2 regions of the Cupriavidus sp. 10L43_2 genome follow, and region 2 is predicted to be linked to the other one. Evidence: riboswitches for the same ligand, from Rfam matches in the RefSeq annotation. Region 2 holds a riboswitch; the other holds the start of a gene.
The links. A riboswitch is a leader RNA that binds a small molecule or an ion and turns the genes downstream of it on or off. The one in region 2 is predicted to bind cobalamin.
Positions count from the first base shown of each region.

Region 1: it holds a riboswitch for cobalamin, as region 2 does, so the genes downstream of both, AC1DEL_RS06610 (TonB-dependent receptor plug domain-containing protein) here and AC1DEL_RS13985 (TonB-dependent receptor) in region 2, are expected to answer to the same signal.

Region 1 is NZ_JBFTJE010000003.1:395,806-406,220, forward strand. Features, by position in the region: gene AC1DEL_RS06600 (ABC transporter ATP-binding protein) at 1-414, opposite strand, end outside; gene AC1DEL_RS06605 (FecCD family ABC transporter permease) at 411-1,418, opposite strand; gene AC1DEL_RS06610 (TonB-dependent receptor plug domain-containing protein) at 1,455-3,413, opposite strand; cobalamin riboswitch at 3,488-3,751, opposite strand; gene AC1DEL_RS06615 (hypothetical protein) at 3,953-4,288, shown strand; gene AC1DEL_RS06620 (cell division protein ZapA) at 4,285-4,623, shown strand; RNA gene ssrS (6S RNA) at 4,948-5,164, shown strand; gene AC1DEL_RS06630 (EVE domain-containing protein) at 5,277-5,717, shown strand; gene AC1DEL_RS06635 (sulfite exporter TauE/SafE family protein) at 5,728-6,540, shown strand; gene AC1DEL_RS06640 (SIMPL domain-containing protein) at 6,660-7,352, shown strand; gene AC1DEL_RS06645 (malonate--CoA ligase) at 7,407-8,960, opposite strand; gene AC1DEL_RS06650 (enoyl-CoA hydratase/isomerase family protein) at 9,051-9,833, opposite strand; gene AC1DEL_RS06655 (Bug family tripartite tricarboxylate transporter substrate binding protein) at 9,833-10,415, opposite strand, start outside.
Region 2 is NZ_JBFTJE010000008.1:124,199-134,613, forward strand. Features, by position in the region: gene AC1DEL_RS13965 (CbtA family protein) at 1-156, shown strand, start outside; gene AC1DEL_RS13970 (LysR family transcriptional regulator) at 410-1,309, shown strand; gene cobW (cobalamin biosynthesis protein CobW) at 1,412-2,476, opposite strand; gene AC1DEL_RS13980 (PepSY domain-containing protein) at 2,525-3,973, opposite strand; gene AC1DEL_RS13985 (TonB-dependent receptor) at 3,984-6,011, opposite strand; cobalamin riboswitch at 6,228-6,478, opposite strand; gene msuE (FMN reductase) at 6,703-7,284, shown strand; gene AC1DEL_RS13995 (DUF1852 domain-containing protein) at 7,328-8,311, shown strand; gene AC1DEL_RS14000 (methionine synthase) at 8,401-9,426, shown strand; gene AC1DEL_RS14005 (ParD-like family protein) at 9,555-9,764, shown strand; gene map (type I methionyl aminopeptidase) at 9,761-10,415, shown strand, end outside.

The DNA.
Region 1 (10,415 bases), on a different contig from region 2:
GTCGAGTTCGGTCATGACGTCGCGCACCACGCGGTCATCGTCGCCCTGGCCCCAGCCCCAGCCGCTCATGTGCGGATGACGCCCCACGCGCACGGCGTCCTGCACGGCCATCGAGAAGGTGTCGTGCACGGCCTGCGGCAGGTAGGCGCGCTGGCGCGCGAGCGCGGCCGGCGCGGCGCGGGTGACCGGGGTGTCGTCGATGCGCACCTCGCCGCCCTCGGGCGCGCGCAGGCCGGCCAGCACGCCCATCAGCGTGGACTTGCCCACGCCATTGGGGCCGACCACGCACCAGAACTCGCCCGGCGCGATGGCCATCGACAGATGCTCCACCAGCACGCGCGACCCGGTGCGCAGGGCGACATCGCGCAGGTGCAGGCTGGGACAAGGCGCGAGCGGCGTAGACCAATGGTTCATCGCGGCCTCCGCAGCAACAGATAAAGGAAGGTCGGCACGCCGAGCAGCGCGGTAATCACGCCCACCGGCAGTTGGGTCGGGGCGATCACGGTACGGGCGATCAGATCCGCCGCCATCAGCAATGTGCCGCCCAGCAGCACCGAGGCCGGCAGCAGCAGCCGCTGGTCGTTGCCCCAGGCCAGCCGCACCATATGCGGCACGACCAGGCCGACGAAGCCGATCGACCCCGCCGTGGTGATCGCCGCCGCGATGGCGAACGAGGCGATCAGGAAGGTGGCCAGCCGCACCCGGCCCACCTGCACGCCCAGCGATTGCGCCACGGTCTCGCCGAGCAGCATCACGTTGAGCGAGCGGGCCATCGGCATGGCCAGCGCCAGCGCCACGGCCAGCGTGGCCAGCGCGGCGCCGTAGCTGGCGGTGCCGCCGAGGTCGCCCGTCAGCCAGAACAGCATGCCGCGCAGCCGCGATTCCGGCGCGATGGCCAGGATCAGCGTGATCAGCGCGCCCCAGCCGGCGGCCAGGATCACGCCGGTCAGCAGCAGGCGGGCGCCCGCCTCGTGGTGGCCGCCCTGCACGCGCGGGTGCAGCAGGTCCCGGCGCGCCAGCGAAGCCACCAGCACCATCGACAGCAGCGCCCCGCCGGCGGCGCCGGCCTGCACGGTCCACAGCGGCAGCATCAGCAGCATCGCCAGTAACGCGCCGGTGGCGGCGCCGCCCGAGACGCCTAATACATAGGGCTCGGCCAGCGGGTTGCGCAGCAGCACCTGCATCAGCGCGCCAGAGAGCGCCAGCAGGCCGCCGCACGCGAACGCGGCGACGGCACGGGGGAGTCGCAATTCCCTGACAATCGCGCCGGCCATGCCGGCATCGGTGGCGGTCAGGGCCTGCCAGAGCTGCGAGGCATCGAGCGATACGCTGCCCAGCGCGAGCGACAGCCCGAACACGGCCAGCCCCGCCAGGGCGAGGAGCAGCCAGACGGCCAGCGCGCGGCGCGCCTCAGCCATGGCGGACCCCGCCCGGGCGCGGCGCCTTGCCGGGCCTCATTTCTGGCGCCATCCCAGCGTGACGAACCCCGCCCGGCCCTGCGTGGCGTACGGATAGGCGAGCTGGTAGTTCTTGTCGAACAGGTTTTCCACGCGGGCGGCGACGTACCATTGCTTGTCGATGTTGTAGCGGGCGGTGAGGTTCAAGATACCGTATCCGCCCAGCCGGCGCGAGCCGTTGTCCATCCGCGACGACGAGACCAGCCACTCGCCCCCGAATCGGAAATCGCCGAAATTCCGGCCCACATCGAACGACGCATGGCGGCGCGCGCGGCGCAGCAACTGGGTGCCGTTGGTTTCATCGACCGGATTCTGGAAGGTCACGCTGGCGCCGACATCGGTGCCGAGCAGGTTGGCGCGCCAGGACGCCTCCACCCCCTGCACCTTGGCCTTGTTGACGTTCTGCGCCAGGAACAGCCCGTTGGCCTGCTGCGTGGAGACGATCAGGTCGTTGTAGCGGGTCTCGAACGCGGTCACGCGCAGCAACCCGGTGGCGGCAGTCTCCACCTGCACGCCCAGCTCGGCCGACTTCGCGCGCTCCGGCTGGAGGTTCGGCTGGCCGAAGTTCGGGTAATAGAGTTCGTTGAAGGTCGGCGCGCGGAAGGCGTTGCTGACGTTGGCGATCAGCTTGACCGCCTGGGTCAGGTGGAAGCCATAGCCGGCGAAGAAGCTGCCCTGGTTGCCGAAGTCCGAATAATGGTCGTTGCGCGCGTTCAGCTGCAGCTGGTGGCGGCCGATCTTGCCTTCGTAGCCGCCGTAGACCGAGAACACATTGCGGATGGGCGCGTTGTAGGCGCTGGACGACAGTTCCTGCTGGAGGTAGTCGGTCCCGAACAGCAGCGTGTGGTCAGGCGTCAGCGCGTACTCGTTCTGCCAGTTGAACTGGCGCGAGCGCGTGCTGAACAGGCTGTCGAACAGGCCGTTCTTGGTGGTTTCGGCGCGGTCCTCGCTCTGGGCAACCTTGAAATGGGTGCGCCAGTCGGGCAGCAACTTGCCGTTGACGAACGCGGACAGCGTGTACAGCTCGCTATCCATACGCAGGTCGTCGGTCGGCTTGCCGCTGGTGCTGTCGTACGACAACTGGCTGTTGGAGTAGTACGCGGCCACGCCGGCGTCCCAGTCCTGGCTGAACTTGTGCTTCACCTGGCCGGAGACGCTCTTGTTCTCGTACGGGTTGTCGGCCGGATTCGGGCCGATGCCCTGCCGGGCGCGCGTGGGGTTGTCGCGATTCCATTTCGCGGCGTCGATCGACGAATAGCCGTCGGTCTTGAACATCGAGCCGGTGACGTTGAACGAGGTATCGCCCACCTGCCCGCCATAGCCGACGGTGCCCTGGCGCGTATTGTTGCTGCCGTACTCCACCGAAGCGTTAGCCGCCGGGGCCTGGCCGGCGCCGCTCTTGGTGAAGATCTGCACCACGCCGCCGATGGCGTCGGAGCCGTACAGCGCCGAGACGTTGCCGCGCACCACTTCGATATGGTCGATCTGGTCCGGCAGGATATTGGCGAGCTGCGCGGTGCCGCCGCTGGCGCCGGCAATGCGCACGCCATCCACCAGGATCAGCACCTGGTTGGAATTGGCGCCGCGCATGAACAGCGTGGTGTTGGCGCCCATGCCGCCCGTGGTGGCGAACTCCACGCCCGCCTGGCCGCGCAGCAGCGAGCGCAGGTCCGGCGCCTGGGTGTTGACGATGTCTTCCTGAGTGACCACCGTGGTGTGCGGCAGCGCCTCGGTCACGGCCTGCGCGGTGCGCGAGGCGGTGACGACCACCGGCGCGAGCGTCTGGCCGGGGGCGGCGCCGCTGGCATCCGGCGCGGCTTGCGCGTGGACCATGGCGGGGTAGAAAGCGGGTACAAGGGCGGGCACGAAGGCGGCGATGGCCGCCAGGATGGCGGGCACGCGCGGGCGGACCGGCGGCTGGGTCGCGGCGGTCTGCCTGTGGAGCGAGGAACGCATGTTGCTGGATGGATGGAAGTACGGCCGGGCCCGTCCCCGCGGGCCTTGTGGCGAAGTGGCGCGCCGCTGTGGAGCGGTGCGCCCGCGTTCAGGCCGGTATCCGGGCTGACGACATCAGGCCGGCCGCCTTCCCGATCGCTGGATCCCCGTCAAATGTCGGGGTGGATCAGTGGCATGCTGGCAGGCCCTTGCGCGGCGCATGGCGCGCGCGCGGTCGCTTACCGTTGCGGGGGCAGCACAGGTTGGCCCAGCGCGCGGCGCGCCCCGGACTCCCTGTTTCCCGTTGAACTGCGGCCCTGTGGGCAGGGTCGCGAGCACCTGGAACGTGCGCGAGTGTAGGCAGTTTCACCGGGGCCGTCAATCTGGCGGACGTGGTGCGGAACCGTCCACTCCGGGGCCGGTTACCCGCACGTTGCGTGACGATCGATGCAACTTCCTGGCGACGCTGCAGTCAGAAACGTCTCGTTGACGACGTGGCCGATCCGGCATCGGCTAGAATCCCGAAACCTGACCCACATTCCATCGGACAGACAGGCACTATGCTCAACGAACTCGAACAACTGGCCGCCAAGATCGGGCGCGTGCTGCATCACGCAGACACCCTGGCGGCGGAAAACCAGCGGCTGCGCGCGGAGATCGACCGCCTGCGGGCCGAGGCGAGCCAGTTGCGCACGGACCGCGAATCCATGGCGGCCGACCGCGAACTGCTCAATATCAAGATCGAGGAAGCCCAGCTGCGCATCCAGTCGATTCTGGACAAGCTGCCCACGGCCAGCGATGCGCGCCAGCTCGACCTGCTGGGCGAAGGCGCCCCGGCCACCGGCTCGGACCCCGATGCCAGCGGCGCGCACCCCGCCCCCGGAGAACACGCATGAGCAATAAGCAAGTCGAAGTGAACATCGCGGGGCAGCCCTACCGCTTCGCCATCGCGCCAGACAACGAAGCCGCGCTGCTGGAGGCGGTGGCGCTGGTGGACAACCAGATGAACAAGCTCAAGGGCAACGTCTCCGCCAAGGGCGTGGAGCGCGTGGCCGTGATGGCGGCCATCAGCATCGCCTCGGACCTGCTGGCCATGCGCCGCAAGCAGGAGGAGGACGGGCAGATTCCCGTGGACGCCGTGCGCGCCCGCATCCGCGAGCTGAACGAGCGCGCCGACGAGGCACTGCGGCAGTACGCGCACGTGGGCACCGACCCGCGCGCGCCGGGCTGACATCGACATCGGACGGATCTGGCCGGACTTGAAATCACACCGCATCGGCCGCACATGACAGGCATGTGAAGCCGATGGCGCAATGTCGGATTTGGCCGATGTCCGGTGTTGAAAATGTAACGATGCAACATGCCGAACTTGGTATGCCTGACGACGCGGTGTATAGTGTAGCCAGACTGCACAAACGCCTTACCGGTGCAGCATACAGGTCAGGTTATCGCGCCCGACCGCCGTTTTCATCCCATCCTGTTTCGAAACGGCAAACGTCTGACATCACCCCAGCTGCTCGCAGCGTAAGGTGAATATAAAGTCAGACGTTTGACAGTTTCCCTGCCTGGTTCGTGAGGGTCATAACTCCTTGAACCGATATGCATTGCATGGTGCGGGATTATGTCGTGTGGGCGAGCGCGTCACCGCATTCATAGTCTTGGTTCTGCCTGGACTCCCTGAGTGGGTGATGTACCCAAAATGCGACTTCCGCAGCCACTCTGAACCTCACTTGGGTTCAGGATGCCGACCCAGCGGCCGAGGCGGGGACCCCTCAGAAGGCGGTGGTTTTCAGAACCACCGCCTTTTTTCTTTGATCGACGGATACTGGTACCGTGACGCCACCCCCCGCCAAATCGGGCCAACGCGCCCCCCAGTACTGGCTGATGAAGTCCGAGCCGGACGAAGCCAGCATCGACGATCTTGCCAAGCGCGGCACGCTGCCGTGGACGGGCGTGCGCAACTACCAGGCGCGCAACTTCATGCGCGACCAGATGCGCATCGGCGATGGTGTGCTGTTCTACCATTCCTCCTGCCCCGAGCCCGGCATCGCCGGACTGGCCGAGGTCTGCTCCCAGCCCTACCCCGATCCCACGCAGTTCGATCCCAAGAGCGATTACTACGACAAGGCCTCGAAGCCCGATGAGCCGCGCTGGTCGCTCGTGGACGTGCGTTTCGTGCGCAAGAGCGCGCTGGTCCCGCTGCCCGCGCTGCGCGAGCACGAGGCGCTGGCGGACATGGTCGTGCTCCGGCGCGGCAACCGCCTCTCCATCACGCCGGTCACGCCGGCCGAATGGCGCTATATCACCGAACGGCTGATGAAGTGACGGGGCGACCATGAGTCCTGTCCTGATTCCGGGGCTGCTGATCCTCGGCGCCTTCACCGGCTTCTGCGCCGGGCTGCTCGGCGTGGGCGGCGGCATGCTGATGGTGCCCTTCCTGACGCTGTTTTATACAGCCATGCAGGTCTCCGACAGCCACATCGTCCATATGGCCATCGCCACGTCGATGGCGACCATCCTGTTCACCTCGCTCTCCTCCGTGCGCGCCCACCACAAGCGCGGCGCGGTGCGCTGGGGCATTGTGCTGGCGCTGGCGCCGGGCATCCTGGTGGGTGGCCTGATCGGCGGCGGCAAGATCTTCAGCGTGCTCAAGACCGGCTGGCTGTCGCTGCTGTTCGCGGTCTTCGTCGGCTTCTCGGCGCTCCAGATGCTGCGCAGCCGCCGGCCACCGGCCGCGCGCCGGCTACCGGGCACACCGGGCATGGTCGGCGTGGGGTCGGTCATCGGCCTGATCTCGAGCCTGGTGGGCGCCGGCGGCGGCTTCATCTCCGTGCCGTTCATGACCTGGTGCAACGTGCCGATCCACAACGCCGTGGCCACGTCGGCCGCGCTCGGCTTCCCGATTGCGCTCGCCAGCGTGGTCGGCTACGTCTGGGGCGGCTGGGACGTGGGCGGCCTGCCGGCCGGCTCGCTCGGCTATGTGTACCTGCCCGCGCTGGGCATCATCGCCATCGCCAGCGTGCTCACCGCGCCGCTGGGCGCGCGGGCGGCGCACAACATGGACGTCAACGCGCTGCGGCGCGTGTTCGCCGTGCTGTTGGCCTGCCTCGCCTCGTACATGCTCTGGAAGGCGTGGCGGACGTTCTGAGCGCGCCGCTCCCTCCGTATTACACGGCGAAACACCCGGATACAGTCATTGCAGCCGCGCACGGAACGAAGTGCGCGGAAAGGCGTCTGAAAGCCACCACTTTGATCGGGAGAACAACAATGAAACAACTGCTTGCGGCCACTTTGCTGAGTACCACCGCTGCCGTGGCATCGGCCCAGACCCTGCCGCCGCCCGCCGGCGTACTGTCGCTGTCCGCCGAGGCGGTCACCGAAGTACCCACGGACGTGGTGCAACTGACGCTGGCCGCGGAACAGGAAGGCGCCGAGCCGTCGGCGATCTCGTCCGCGCTGTCGGCCCGCACGCAGGCCGTGCTGGCGCAGGCCAAGCGCACCTCGGGCGTGGAAGCGCAGTCGGGCGGCTTCACCATCCATCCGAGCACGGACCGCAACGGCCGCATCAGCACGTGGCGCGGGCGCTCGGAAGTGATCCTGAAGTCGAAGGATTTCGCGGCGGTGTCGAAGCTGGCCGGCGAACTGGCCAACCAGATGCAGGTGCAGAACGTCGCCTTCTCGCTCTCGCGCGAGGCACGCCAGGCCACCGAGGCGAAGCTGGCCGAGCAGGCCGTGTCAGCGTTCCGCGACAAGGCCCAGACCAGCACCAAGCTGTTCGGCTATAGCAGTTATACGATTCGTGAAGTGTCGATGAACGACAGCGGCGGCGTGGTGCCGCCGACGCCGCGCATGTACGCCGCCAAGGCGATGTCCGCCGATGCCGGCGCGCCGATCCCCATGGAAGGCGGCAAGGCCCATGTGACCGTGTCGGTCAATGGGTCGGTCCAGATGGTGAAGTAAACAGGTAGTTCGGCTTCCCCCTCCCCCAGTTCTACAGGGCGAGGGGGAAATCCATCACAGCGCGGCGAACTGCTCCCGCAGCACGTTCTTCTGCACCTTGCCCATCGTGTTACGCGGCAGCTCGTCCACCACGTGCACGCGCTTGGGCACCTTGAAGTTGGCGATACGGCCACGCAGCGTGCCGATCATCCCCGCCTCGTCGATCTCCGCCCCCGGCTTGCGCACCACCACGGCCACCACGGCCTCGCCGAAATCGGCATGCGGCACGCCGATCACGGCCGATTCCACCACGCCCGGCAGTTCGTCGATAAAGCTCTCGATTTCCTTCGGATAGACGTTGTAGCCGCCCGAGATGATCAGGTCCTTGCTGCGGCCCACGATCGTCAGGTAGTCGTCTGGCACCTTGCGCTCGCCGGCCTGGCTGACGATGGCACCGCCGAAGCGGCCCACGTCGCCGGTCTTGAACCAGCCGTCAGCGGTAAATTCCTCGGCGGTCTTCTCCGGCATGCGCCAGTAGCCCTTGAACACGTTCGGCCCCTTGACCTCCACATTGCCGATCGCGGCCGGCGCGCAGGGGTTGCCCTCGCCATCCATCACGCGCACCGACACGCCCGGCAGCGGCATGCCCACCGTGCCGCCGATGCGCTCGCCGAGCTTGGGATCGTACGGGTTCGAGACCAGCATCACGGTCTCGCTCATGCCGTAGCGCTCCAGGATGGTGTGGCCGGTGCGCTCGCGGAAGCCGTCGAACGTCTCCAGCAGCAGTGGCGCCGAGCCAGACACGAACAGCCGCATGTTGTCGCACACCTCGCGGTTGAAGCGCGGCTCCTGCAGCATGCGCACGTAGTAGGTCGGCACGCCCATCATCACCGTCGCGCGCGGCAGGAAGGCAAGGATCTGCGCCATGTCGAGCTTGGGCGCCCAGATCATCTTGGCGCCGGCCAGCAGCGCGCCGTGGGAAGCTACGAACAGCCCGTGCACGTGGAAAATCGGCAGCATGTGCAGCAGCACGTCGTCGCTGCGCCAGCCCCAGTATTCGTGCAGCGTCTGGGCGTTGGAAGCCAGGTTGCGGTGCGTCAGCATCGCGCCCTTGCTGCGGCCCGTGGTGCCGGAGGTATAGAGGATGGCCGCGAGGTCATCGTCGCCCTTCGTCACGGTCTCGAAGGTGTCCGGCTGGGCGGCCGCGCGGGCCAGCAGCGAGCCGCTGCGGTCGTCGTCCAGCGTGAACACGTGCGCGGTGTTGTGGCGGAACGCCACCTTCGACACCCAACCGAAGTTCTTGCTGCCGCAGACCACCACGGCGGGCTCGGCGTTGCCCACGAAATAGTCGATTTCCGATTCCTGGTACGCGGTGTTCAGCGGCAGGTACACATAGCCCGCGCGCAGCGTGGCCAGGTACAGGAACAGCGCCTCGGGCGATTTCTCCACCTGCACCGCCACGCGCGCGCCGGCCGGCAGCTTCAGCGCGGCGAGCAGGTTGGCGATCTTGGCGGTGGCACGGTCCAGGTCATCCCAGCTGTAGTACAGCCCGTCATGTGTCTCGATGCAGCACGCGCTGCGGTCGACGGGAAAGCGGGATTCGAACAGGGCGAACAGATTGGCGTTCATGGTACGGAATCGAAGGAAATAGGATGCCGGCGAATAAGACGGGATTGCGGTGGCGAAACCGGCACGCGGACGTGCCGGCCGGCCGCCATCTTACTCCCCGGTGAACTCGGGCCGCCGGTGCGCCAGAAAGGCGGCCACGCCCTCGGCGTGATCGCGGCTGCCGGCGTAGGCGAAATGCGCGTCGATTTCGGCCGCCGTGAGCGGCGCGGGATCGGGCGACAGGCGACGGATCGTCGCCTTGTTGATCCGGGCGGCCAGCGGCGCGCCGGCGCAGAGGCGCTGCACGGTGGCGGCTACCTCGTCGTGGAGCGCGGACTCGGCCACCACGCGTGTGAGCAAGCCCTTACGCTCCGCCTCGGCCGCATCGAACACACGGCCTTCCAGCAGGATTTCCAGCGTGACGGCGCGCCCGGCCAGCGCCAGGAGCCCGCCCAACTCGCCGGGCGCCATCGGGAAACCCAGCCGGTTGATTGGCACGCCGAAGCGGCTGCCCGCCGCGGCGATGCGCAGATCGCAGTGGCAGGCAATTTCCAGCCCGCCGCCCACGCAGACACCCTCGATCATCGCCAGCGTCGGATGCGGGCACGTGGCGATGGCCGCCAGCGCCGGGGCGAGGATCTCCGTGTGGTAGCGGCGCACCGACGCCTCGTCGCGCCTCACGACCGGAAACTCGGCGATGTCGGCGCCGGCGGCAAAATTGCCTTCGGCGCCCCGCACCACCACGCAGCGCAGCGACGTATCCGCCGCCAGCTCCGCGAAGCCCGTGGTCAGCGCCTGCCACATGCTGGTCGAGATCGCGTTGAGCTTGCCCGGATGCGACAGCGTGACCGTGGCCACGGCGCCGTCCCGCGCGAACGTGACGGTGCCGCCCATCAGTCGATCTTGGCGCCGGAGCGCTGCACCACCTCGGCCCAGCGCTTGATTTCGGCATGCTGGAACGTGGCGAACTGGTCAGGCGTGAACGCCGGCGTTTCCGAGCCGTTCTGGAGCCAGATCTGCTTCATTTCCGGCGAGTTCAGTGCCTTGGTGGTCTCGGTGTAGAGCCGGTCGATCACTTCCTTCGGCGTGCCCTTCGGCGCCCAGAGCGCGTACCACGTCGACACCTCGTAGTTCGGCACGCCCGCCTCGGCCGCCGTCGGCACGTTCGGGAAGGCCGGCGAGCGCTTGTTCGCCGCCACCGCCAGCGCCTTGATACGGCCCGCGCGGATGTGTTGCGCCGATGAGCCCAGGCCGTCGAACAGCATGTCCACCTGGCCGGCGATCAAATCCGACAGCGCCGGGCCGGCGCCCTTGTAGGGGATGTGCGTGATGAAGGTCTGCGTCTGCAGCTTGAACAGCTCGCCCGCCAGATGGTGCGACGAGCCATTGCCGGCCGAACCATAGTTCAGCTTGCCCGGATTGGCCTTGGCGTAGGCAATCAGCTCCTTGAGCGTGTTGGCCTGCACCTTGGTCGGA
Region 2 (10,415 bases):
AACGAGATCCCCGACGAATTCTCAGCCGTCCTGCTGTGGCGCTTCAGGATGGCCGCCTTCGGTATCCAGGCCACGCTCTGGGCAGGTCTTGGTCTGCTGTTTGCCACGCTGGCACACCGGCGGCTGGAGGAGCGACGCGGCGTCAGGCATGCCTGACGTCTGATAGCCGAGCCCAAAACAAACATCCCCGCCGTGGCGGGGATGTTTGTTTTGGGCCGCGACAGCCTTGCCGACTATTGCGCGCGCAGCGTCTTCGCAGCCCGATCTCGTTCGGATACTTGAAGTCGTCGAACGCGTCGAGCAACTCATCGTCGATCTGGATCACGGAGGAGATCGTCGATGTCCGATTGTAGGAAGGCCAATCAATGAAGTAAAATGATCGTTATTCAAAAATACATGAATCTCAATCATGCTTGAACGCATTCACCTGGCAATCATCCGGGAAGTGGACCGTGAGGGCTCCCTGACAGCGGCCGCTTCGGTGCTGTGCCTGACGCAGTCGGCACTGAGCCATGCAATGAAAAAGCTCGAGTTGCAGTTGGGTACCGACATCTGGCTGCGGGAAGGCCGCAGTCTGCGGCTGACCCAGGCGGGCTCCTACCTGCTGGCGGTGGCCAACCGCGTGCTGCCCCAGCTCGATCTGGCCGAAGAACGGGTCCACCAGTTTGCGCAGGGCGAGCGCGGCACGCTGCGGATAGGCATGGAGTGCCATCCCTGCTATCAGTGGCTGCTCAAGATCGTCTCGCCCTACCTATCGACATGGCCGGACGTGGATGTCGACGTCAAGCAGAAGTTCCAGTTCGGCGGTATCGGCGCGCTGTACGGGTATGAGATCGACATGCTGGTAACGCCGGATCCACTCTACAAGCCCGGCCTGCATTTCGAGCCGGTGTTCGACTACGAGCAGGTGCTGGTCATCAATCGCGGCCACCGGCTCGCCGGCTTGCCCCACGTAGACGCCGACGCGCTGACGAACGAAGTGCTGATCACCTATCCCGTGGCCACCGATCGCCTGGACATCTACAACCTGTTCCTGCAGCCGGCGGGCGTCACGCCCAAGCGCCACAAGACCATCGAGACCACGGACATCATGATGCAGATGGTGGCCAGCGGGCGTGGCATCGCGGCCCTGCCGCGCTGGCTGGTGGCCGAATATGCGGAAAAGATGGATGTCACGGCGGTACGGCTGGGCCCACATGGCGTCGCCAAGCAGATCTTCCTTGGCGCGCGGGAAAGCGACATCGAGATCGATTACGTACAAGCCTTCATCGAACTGGCCCGCCGTTCAGCGGACCTCGCCCCCAACTGAACGACGTAACGCCATCAGGCGCGCGTATCGCAGCGCGTCACCGACCCGGCACGCGTGAAAGCACCCAACTTCCGCCCACATCGGAATACAGCGTTTTCTGATTCAGCCGGCCAGCGCCTGATCCAGCGCGGCTTGCAACGCGGCGCCATCCAGTTCCTGGCCGATCAGCACCACGCGCGTGCCCCGCGCTTCGTCAGCACGCCAGGCACGGTCGAAGTAGCTGTCGAATCGTTGCCCCACGCCGTGCAGCACCAGTCGCATTGCCTTGCCCGGGAGTTCGGCGAAACCCTTGACGCGATAGATCGTGTGGTCGGCCACCAGCTTCTGGAGCGCGCCAACCAATGCCTCGCGGTCAACGGTGCCAGCCTCCACCACCACCGAATCGAATTCATCGTGATGATGATCGGCGTGGTCGGCGTCGTCCGCGCTGCCATGATGATCAACGCGCTGGTGGATCGTCTCTTCCGACGCGCGGTTCAGTCCCAGCAGGCTGTTCACATCGAGCGACCCCGCCTGCGCCGGCACGATCTTCACTTCGGCCGGAATCTCGGGCCGTACCAGCGCCTCCACTGCGGCAATCTGGGCGGCATCCATCAGGTCGGTCTTGTTCAGGATGACCAGATCCGCGCTGGCGAGCTGGTCTTCGAACAGCTCGTGCAGCGGCGACTCGTGATCGAGGTTCGGATCGGCGCGGCGCTGCGCGTCTACCGCCACCGGATTCGCGGCGAACTGGCCGGCGGCGGCGGCGGGGCCATCCACCACCGTGACCACCGAATCCACCGTGAACGCGTTGCGGATGCTCGGCCAGTGGAATGCCTGCACCAGCGGCTTCGGCAGCGCCAGACCCGAAGTCTCGATCAGCACGTGATCGATCTGGTCGCGGCGCTCGAGCAGTTGTTCCATGACCGGGAAGAACTCTTCCTGCACGGTGCAGCACAGGCAGCCGTTGGCCAGTTCATAGAGTTGGCCGGTGGGCTCGCCCTGCTCGTCGCAGCCAATGCCGCAGCCCTTCAGGATTTCCCCGTCGATGCCCAGCTCGCCAAATTCGTTGACGATGACAGCGATACGGCGCCCGTTGGCATTCTCGAGGATATGGCGCAGCAAGGTGGTCTTGCCGCTGCCCAGGAAGCCCGTGACGATCGTGGCGGGAATTTTTGCGGTTTGCATGGAATCACCTGATGCTTGAAAGTTGAAAATGGAAAGGGGTGGCGAGAATCAGCGGCGCAACCGCCGCCAGCCCACGACCACCCCGCTGACGGACATCACCAGACCCACCAGCGACAGCACCCACACCACCACATCCCATGACGGGCGATGCTGCGTGAGCGAAACGAAGTCATAGCTGTGTACGGCGTTGAACAGCCAGCGATAGAGACGGCGGCTGTCGTCACTGCGGCCGATGACCTGACCCGTCGAGGGATCGACATAGGCCCAGGTGTTGTCGGCGTCGTCGAAGGTCACGCGCAACACGGGCAGCCTGCGCGCGTTGTGGTGACTGTACCAGTAGGTGTCGGCCTCGGCCTGCATGACGCTGGCCACGACTTTAGCGTCCGGCATCAGGGTGCCGGCGATACGCGAGAGCATGCCCGGGTCCCAGCGCACTGGCGCACCACTGCCCGGATCGAGCACCGTGACAACGCCCTTGCCGGCGGCCACCTGCAACATGGGCGTGCTGCCGACCCACACCATACGGACCTCGCGCGCACTGCGGTCTGCCAGCGTGGCACGCCAGTCCGGCGCGGGGAACGAGGCCCCGGCATGCCCCGCGTAGCGCTGCAGGGCCGCGCCGTCGAAGCTGCGCCCGTTGAACCACTGGTTAGGATTGACGGAGAGCCATCCCGAGATCAGCCAGAACAGCAGGAACAGCGCGCCGACGAGCCCGGCCATGTGATGCCAGGCCATCCAGCCGTGGTACGGCGAGACGCCCGCCATGCTGCCGTGCGCAAAGCGCCGCCGCACGCGTAGCCGCAGCCAGCCAATCCAGATTCCCGTGATGGCCACCACCACGCAGGGCCCGGACGTCCACAGCACCACCTGCCGCCACAGCGGCGGGTCCTTGCGGATCGGCGTGAAATACAGCCAGTGCGGCACCGAGCCGAGCCAGTTCCAGAACCGCTCCGCGCGATCGGTATCGCGCATGATCTCGCCGGTCTTCGCCGAGATGTACAGCTCGGTGCCGTGTCCGTCATCGATGGCGATGCGATGCAGCGGACGCCACGCGTTGAGGCCATTCGGCACGGTCCACTGGTCTCGTTCGGCGGTCTCGATCCAGCGCGCAGGCTTGCCGGTGAACTGCTGGGCAGTGGCCTGCGCCGTGGCTGCATCGACGCGCTCGATGACGCGGCCATCGGTGGCCGCCACGGTATGGGGCTGACCCTTGCCATCAACCATGCGATAGACGGGCAGGCTGCCCGCCATCTCAAGCCGCAGGCTGCGTGGAAAGCTGGACAGCCCCGCCGCCGCCATCGCCGCATCGGGCGTCGTGGCCACGGCACGCACATCGAGCGGCGGCAGGCTGGCCAGCCGCTCGGCATCGGTCAGCGCGGGAAAGCCGACGTACATCATCACCAGCCCCGAGCCGAACCACATCGCGATCAACAGGCAGCCGGCGATGCCCATCCAGCGATGGATCAGGTACAGCCAGCGCCGGATCTTGCGCCACATCGCCCGGGCCTCAGAAGTAGAAGTTGGCCGACAACTCCGCCGAACGCGGACGCCCCAGCAGCCATTGCTGGCCCCCGTTCGAGACCGATTCGGCGTAGTCCTTGTTGAACAGGTTGTAGACGCGCAGCGTCAGCGCCGCCTGCTTCGAGACACGCCACGACAGCGCCGTATCCACCGTCGTATAGCTCGGCACGCGCACGCGGTTGGCCGTGTCCGCGTAACGTCCGCCGACATAGCGCAGGCCCGCGCCGAAGGTCCATTGCGGGATGAAGTTCCACGTCAGCCACGCGTTGGCGGCCTGTTGCGGCACGCTCGTCGGCACGTTGCCGCCCCGGGAGACCAGCACCCCGCCGACCGACTCGTTGAAGTCGTCATAGCGCGCGCGCAGCACGGTGCCGTTGACGTCGAGGCGCAGACCGCGCAGCACTTCCACGCTCGCCGAGGCTTCCAGCCCGCGCGACGACTGCTCGCCCACCTGCTGGGTGATGGTCGGATTGACCGGATCGCGCGAAAGCAGGTCGTTCTTGCGGATCTCGTACGCCGCGAAGGTCCATTCGCCGCGATTGCCCCAGAACGCCTGCTTCATGCCCACTTCCACCTGCTTGCCGGTGGCGAGGTTGAAGTTGCGCTGCGCGTCGGACGTGGTGATCAGCGCGCCGAGCGGATCGGTCGCGGTGGCGTACTGGGCGTAGACGGCCAGGCTCGGGGTGAACTGGTAGACGGTGCCCACGCGCCACGTGGTGTTGGCGAAGGTCTTGTCCCAGGCCGAGCCGGCCACGAGGTCGGTGCGCGTCAGGTCGGCATGGTCGAAGCGCACCCCGCCGATGACCGACCACTGCGGCGTGAAGGCGATACGGTGCTCACCGAACAGCGCGTACTGCGTGGTGTTGCTGCGGAAGCGCGGCGAGGTAACGACGCCCGGCGGGCTGAAGAACAGGCCCGGATCGAAATCACGCGCCGGTACGGTGGAGGTGCCGCCATAGGGCGAGTTGTTCGAGTGGGTGAAGTTGACCTTGTTGACGTCGAAGCCCACCGTCGTGGTGTTATCGAGCCCGAACAGCTTGCTGCGCACCGTCATGTCGGCGCGGTTGCCCACCTGCTCCTGGTCGTGCAGGATTTCCAGGTAGTCCCCGCGGCGCACCTGCGAGGTGGCCGGCAGATAGGTGTAGGTCTCGCTGTCGCGCCAGTGACGGTGGCTGGTCAGGTAGTAGAACTGGTTGCGCACGGTGACGCGGTCGTTCGGCGTCCATTCGGCGTTCAGGCGCGTCCAGCGGTCGCGATAGCTGATCTCGGCATCGCCAACGTTGTAGTTCTTCTTGCGCAGCGAGCGGTCCAGGCTGCCGTTGACCAGCGGCGTGCCGAGGTATTGCTGCGGATGCTGGGTGCCGTCGTCATAGGACAGCGTCAGGTTGAATTCCGGATTCACGTCCAGCCGCACGGACGCCGACACCATCAGGTTGTTGGCATCGCCCCGATCCACCCAGCCAGCCGTCCGGTTGTAGGCCGTGGCGAAGCGGTACGACAGGTTGTCGTTGACCTTGCCGCCACTGTCGAAGGCCACGCGCGCGGTCTTCTCGGTGCCGCCCGTGATCTGGAGTTCGTTCTCGATCGGGCCTCGGATCGGCTTCTTCTGCACCACATTGACCACGCCGCCGATCGCCCCTTCGCCATACATGACCGATGCGGGGCCGCGCAGGACCTCGATGCGGTCTACCGACCACGTATCGAACGGAAAGGTCACCGTACCGGAGGCCACGTACATGCGCGTGCCGTCCAGCAGCTGCATGACCGAGCCCTGCCCGGCGAAGCCGCGCGCGGTCAGCGAGGTGCCGCCGTTGCCCGGCGACGGATTGCCGGTGATGCCGGTTGCCCGGGTCACGGCCTCGCGCACGCTCTGGTCGCCCCGCGCGCGGATGGTCTCGCCGCTGATGACTTCGACGCTGGCCGGCGTCTCGAGCGGCGTCAGGCCCATGCGGCTGCCCGTGTATTCGGGTTTCGAGAGCGCCAGGCCGGGATAGACGGCCTCACTGACGACCACGGGCGGCAGTGACGTGTCCTTCTGTTCGGAGGTTTCCTGTGCGAAAGCACAGGGAAGATTAAGGCCGGCCACGGCACCAAGTGATGCGGCCAGCACGCGCGGTCGACGCCCACGCGCAGGGCGTGACGAAATCTGGGCCGAGCGCGGGCGGCCAGCGGAATGCGCGAACAAGTTGTATGTCATCGTGAAGCCGGACGACCCCGTCCGTGCGAAAGATTTCGATGATGACAACAGGCCGGTATCCGGGCTGACAGGCGGGGAGCGTGCGCTCCCGGGAATCCGTCGCCTTCCCACGCGATGACAACGATGACAATCGCGCAGTGGCCGCCGATCCGATGGATCGACATGACAGTTCCCGAACCTGCTTACCGTTGCGGGGGCAGCACAGGCTTGGTCGCGGCTCGGCGACGTACCTGTTTCCCGTTTAACCCACGAGCATCGCGGGCACCTGCAATCACGGGCGGCACAGGGGACGTGCCGCGGTGCGCATTCTACCCGTAACGGACGGTTACAAAGCGCACATGCTGATCTGGGGAGCACGGAGGCGTGAGAGCGGGATGACCCGGCGGGTGCGCCCGATAACTCACATGACTACTGCTCATGGATTGTTGAAATAAAGCCATTTTACTTCATCGATGCACATCCATACGATTGGCATGTCGCGTGAGCCTCGCAACAGATGAAAGCAAAAATGACACGTCCACTCCGTCTAGTAGCGGTTTCCGGCGGGCTACAACGCCCCTCCAAGTCTGCAGCCCTGGCAGAGCACCTGCTAGACCTGATCGCAGACGAACTTCCGTGCGAACAGCGCTTGGTTGAACTGGGTCAGCTCGCACCGCGGCTTGCCGGTGCGGTCTGGCGCACCCACTTGCCCGACACGGTGGAGCGGGAACTTGCGGCGGTTGAGCAAGCTGACGTCCTGGTGGTGGCAACACCGGTGTTCCGCGGCTCCTACACCGGACTGTTCAAGCACTTCTTCGACTTCATTCATCAGGACGCCTTGATCGACAAGCCTGTGTTGTTGGCTGCCACCGGTGGCAGCGAGCGCCATGCCCTGGTGATCGACCACCAGTTGCGGCCGCTGTTCAGCTTCTTCCAGGCGCGCACATTGCCGCTGGGTGTCTACGCGACCGACAAGGATTTCGTCGACTACCGCCTGCAGAACCAGGCCCTCATCGAGCGGGCCAGGCTGGCGATCCAACGGGCACTGCCGTTGGTCGAACTGACGCACCACGCAAGGCCCGCTCTGGCCGAGGAAGTGGTTGTGGCCTGAAACAAGAATCGACTTCTCTCAAAAATTAGGTCACTGGATCGCAATGAACAAAGAACTTGCCTTTAGCCTCAAGAGCATTCTTTTCGATGAAAACTATCAGCCATCGGACAGTACGCGCGTAACCACCAATTTTGCCAACCTGGCCCGGGGAAAGAGTAGGCAACAGAATCTGCGCAACACGTTGAGGATGATTGACAATCGCTTCAATGACCTGGCGCATTGGGACAATCCGACCGGAGATCGCTACGCTGTCGAGCTCGAGATCATCTCCGTGGAGATGAGTGTCGACGCCAAGCGCGGCAACGATGCATTTCCGTTGATCGAGATACTGAAAACCTGCATTCTCGACAAGAAAACGCACAAACGCATCGACGGCATCGTGGGGAATAACTTCTCCTCCTACGTACGCGATTACGACTTCAGCGTCTTGCTTCCAAGGTACAACGTTGATCGAGCGGAATTCCGCACGCCAGACGATTTTGGTGACTTGCATGGAAAGCTGTTCAAGCAGTTTGTTGCCTCGCGCACTTACAAGGAGCGCTTCCACAAGCCGCCTGTCATCTCCATAAGCGCATCGACCAGCAAGACCTATCAGCGGACCGGAAACCAGCACCCCGTACTTGGGGTCGAGTATCAACAGAATGAACTGTCCTCGACCGACCGATACTTCGCAAAGATGGGGATGCAGGTTCGTTTCTTCATGCCTCCGAATGGCGTTGCACCCTTGGCTTTCTACTTTTTCGGCGATCTTCTGGGCGACTACACAGATCTCGAGTTGATCGGCACCATCAGCACAATGGAAACCTTTCAGAAGATTTATCGCCCCGAGATTTACAACGCCAATTCTGCAGCAGGGAAACGCTATCAACCGAGCCTGAAGAACCAGGATTACTCGTTGACGCAGATTGTCTATGACCGGGAAGAACGCAGCCAGCTGGCTGTCCAGCAGGGGAAATTTGCGGAGGAGAACTTCATCAAGCCGTACAAGAACGTCCTTGATCAATGGTCTGCCAATTTCGCGCTCTGACCCCATAACACGCCGTCCCGTGGCTGATCGGGAAAAACGGTCCCGAAGTATGCTTGCCACACCCATCGTTGCTTGAAAGGAATCCTCAGATGTTTGAAACCTCCATCGCCGGCAGCCTGCCGAAGCCAGGCTGGCTGGCTGAAACAAACAAACTCTGGCCTCAGTGGAAGGCTGAAGGCGACGCGCTTCGCCAGGCCAAGGCCGACGCGACGTTACTGTGGATCAAGGCCCAGGAAGACGCAGGCCTGGACATCGTGTGCGACGGCGAGCAATCGCGACAGCACTTCGTGCACGGCTTTCTCGAGCAGGTCGAGGGCATCGACTTCGAGCACAAGGTGAAGATGGGCATCCGCGACAACCGCTACGACGCGATGGTGCCGCAGGTGGTTTCGGCCCTGCGCCTGAAGGGCCGCGTGCATGCTTTCGAAGCACAGCTGGCGCGCGCACACACGAAGAAGAAACTGAAGTTCACCCTGCCCGGCCCGATGACCATCGTCGACACCGTGGCGGACCGCTTCTACGGCGACAAGGTCAAGATGGCCTTCGCCTTCGCCGAGTTGCTCAACCAGGAGGCCCTGGCGCTTCAGGCCGACGGCGTAGACATCATCCAGTTCGACGAGCCCGCCTTCAATGTCTACATGAAGGATGCCGCCGACTGGGGCGTGCAGGCGCTCGAGCGCGCGGCGCAGGGCTTGACCTGTACGACGGCGGTGCATATCTGCTACGGCTACGGCATCAAGGCCAATACGGACTGGAAGAGCACCCTGGGCGACCAATGGCGCCAGTATGAGACGGTGTTCCCCGCGCTGGCCCGCAGCTGCATCGACCAGGTGAGCCTGGAATGCATCCACTCCCATGTGCCGCCCGACCTGATGGGGCTGCTGGCCGGTAAGGACGTGCTGGTCGGCGTGATCGATGTGGCCAGCGACGTGGTCGAGACACCCGAGGAAGTGGCTGACACCATCGGCCGGGCGCTGGAGTTCGTGCCGAAGGAGCGGCTGTTCCCGTGCACGAATTGCGGCCTGGCGCCGATGGGTCGGGATGTGGCGTGGCGCAAGCTGGAGGCGCTGGCAGCAGGCACGAGGCTGGCAAAGGAGCGGCTCACCACGGCGTGACGCCCACATGGTCGTCCGATCTTGGCCGCGGATTCTGTTGGGCTGACCAGGAGTGGAGCGACACAGGGCTTGCATCGCCGGCGCGATTGCCTATATGATTCGTATATGTTTCATATATGGATGGCACTATGGGCATCGTGAACATCGATGGCGAGTTGCATGATCAGTTGCGCAAGGCAAGCGGCGTGTCATGTCGGTCTATCAACGCTCAGGCAGCGTTCTGGATGAAGATTGGCATGCTGTGCGAAATGAATCCCACGCAAAGCTTCAATGAGATCGTCACTCGCGAACTGCGGGCTGCGGGTGTTGTTGCGCAAAGCTTGAAGGTGGCTTCGTGACCAAGGAACCTGGGGAAATTGCCCTGATGGCCGAATCGGGCAGGCTATTGGCAGAGGTTTTTTCTCGCCTGGATCGCCTGAATCTGATCGGCATGTCCACCATGCAGGTCAACGATCTGGTGGACCACTTCATTGTCGACGAACTCCACGCGCGCCCAGCCAGCAAAGGGCAGTACGGGTACGCCTACGCCCTCAATGCCTCCCGTAACCACGTCGTTTGCCACGGCGTTCCGTCCCCCGCGGAGGTCCTCCAGGACGGCGACATAGTGAATTTCGATATCACGCTGGAGAACAATGGCTACATTGCGGATTCCAGTAAGACGTATCTGGTCGGCGAAGTCTCTCCGCTTGCCAAACAACTCGTGCGCGTAACGTATGAAGCGATGTGGAAAGGAATCAAAGCCGTCCGCCCAGGCGCGAGACTAGGTGATGTGGGGTATGCCATTGAGCGACATGCTCGCCGCAATGGCTACTCAGTCGTGCGGGAATACTGCGGGCACGGCATCGGTCGAGAAATGCACGAGCCCCCAGAGGTCCTGCATTGGGGAAAGCCGAACACGGGTCTGGTGCTGCGAGAAGGCATGGTGTTCACCATCGAGCCGATGATCAATCAGGGGCGGCATGCGGTTCATACGGAAGCCGACGGCTGGA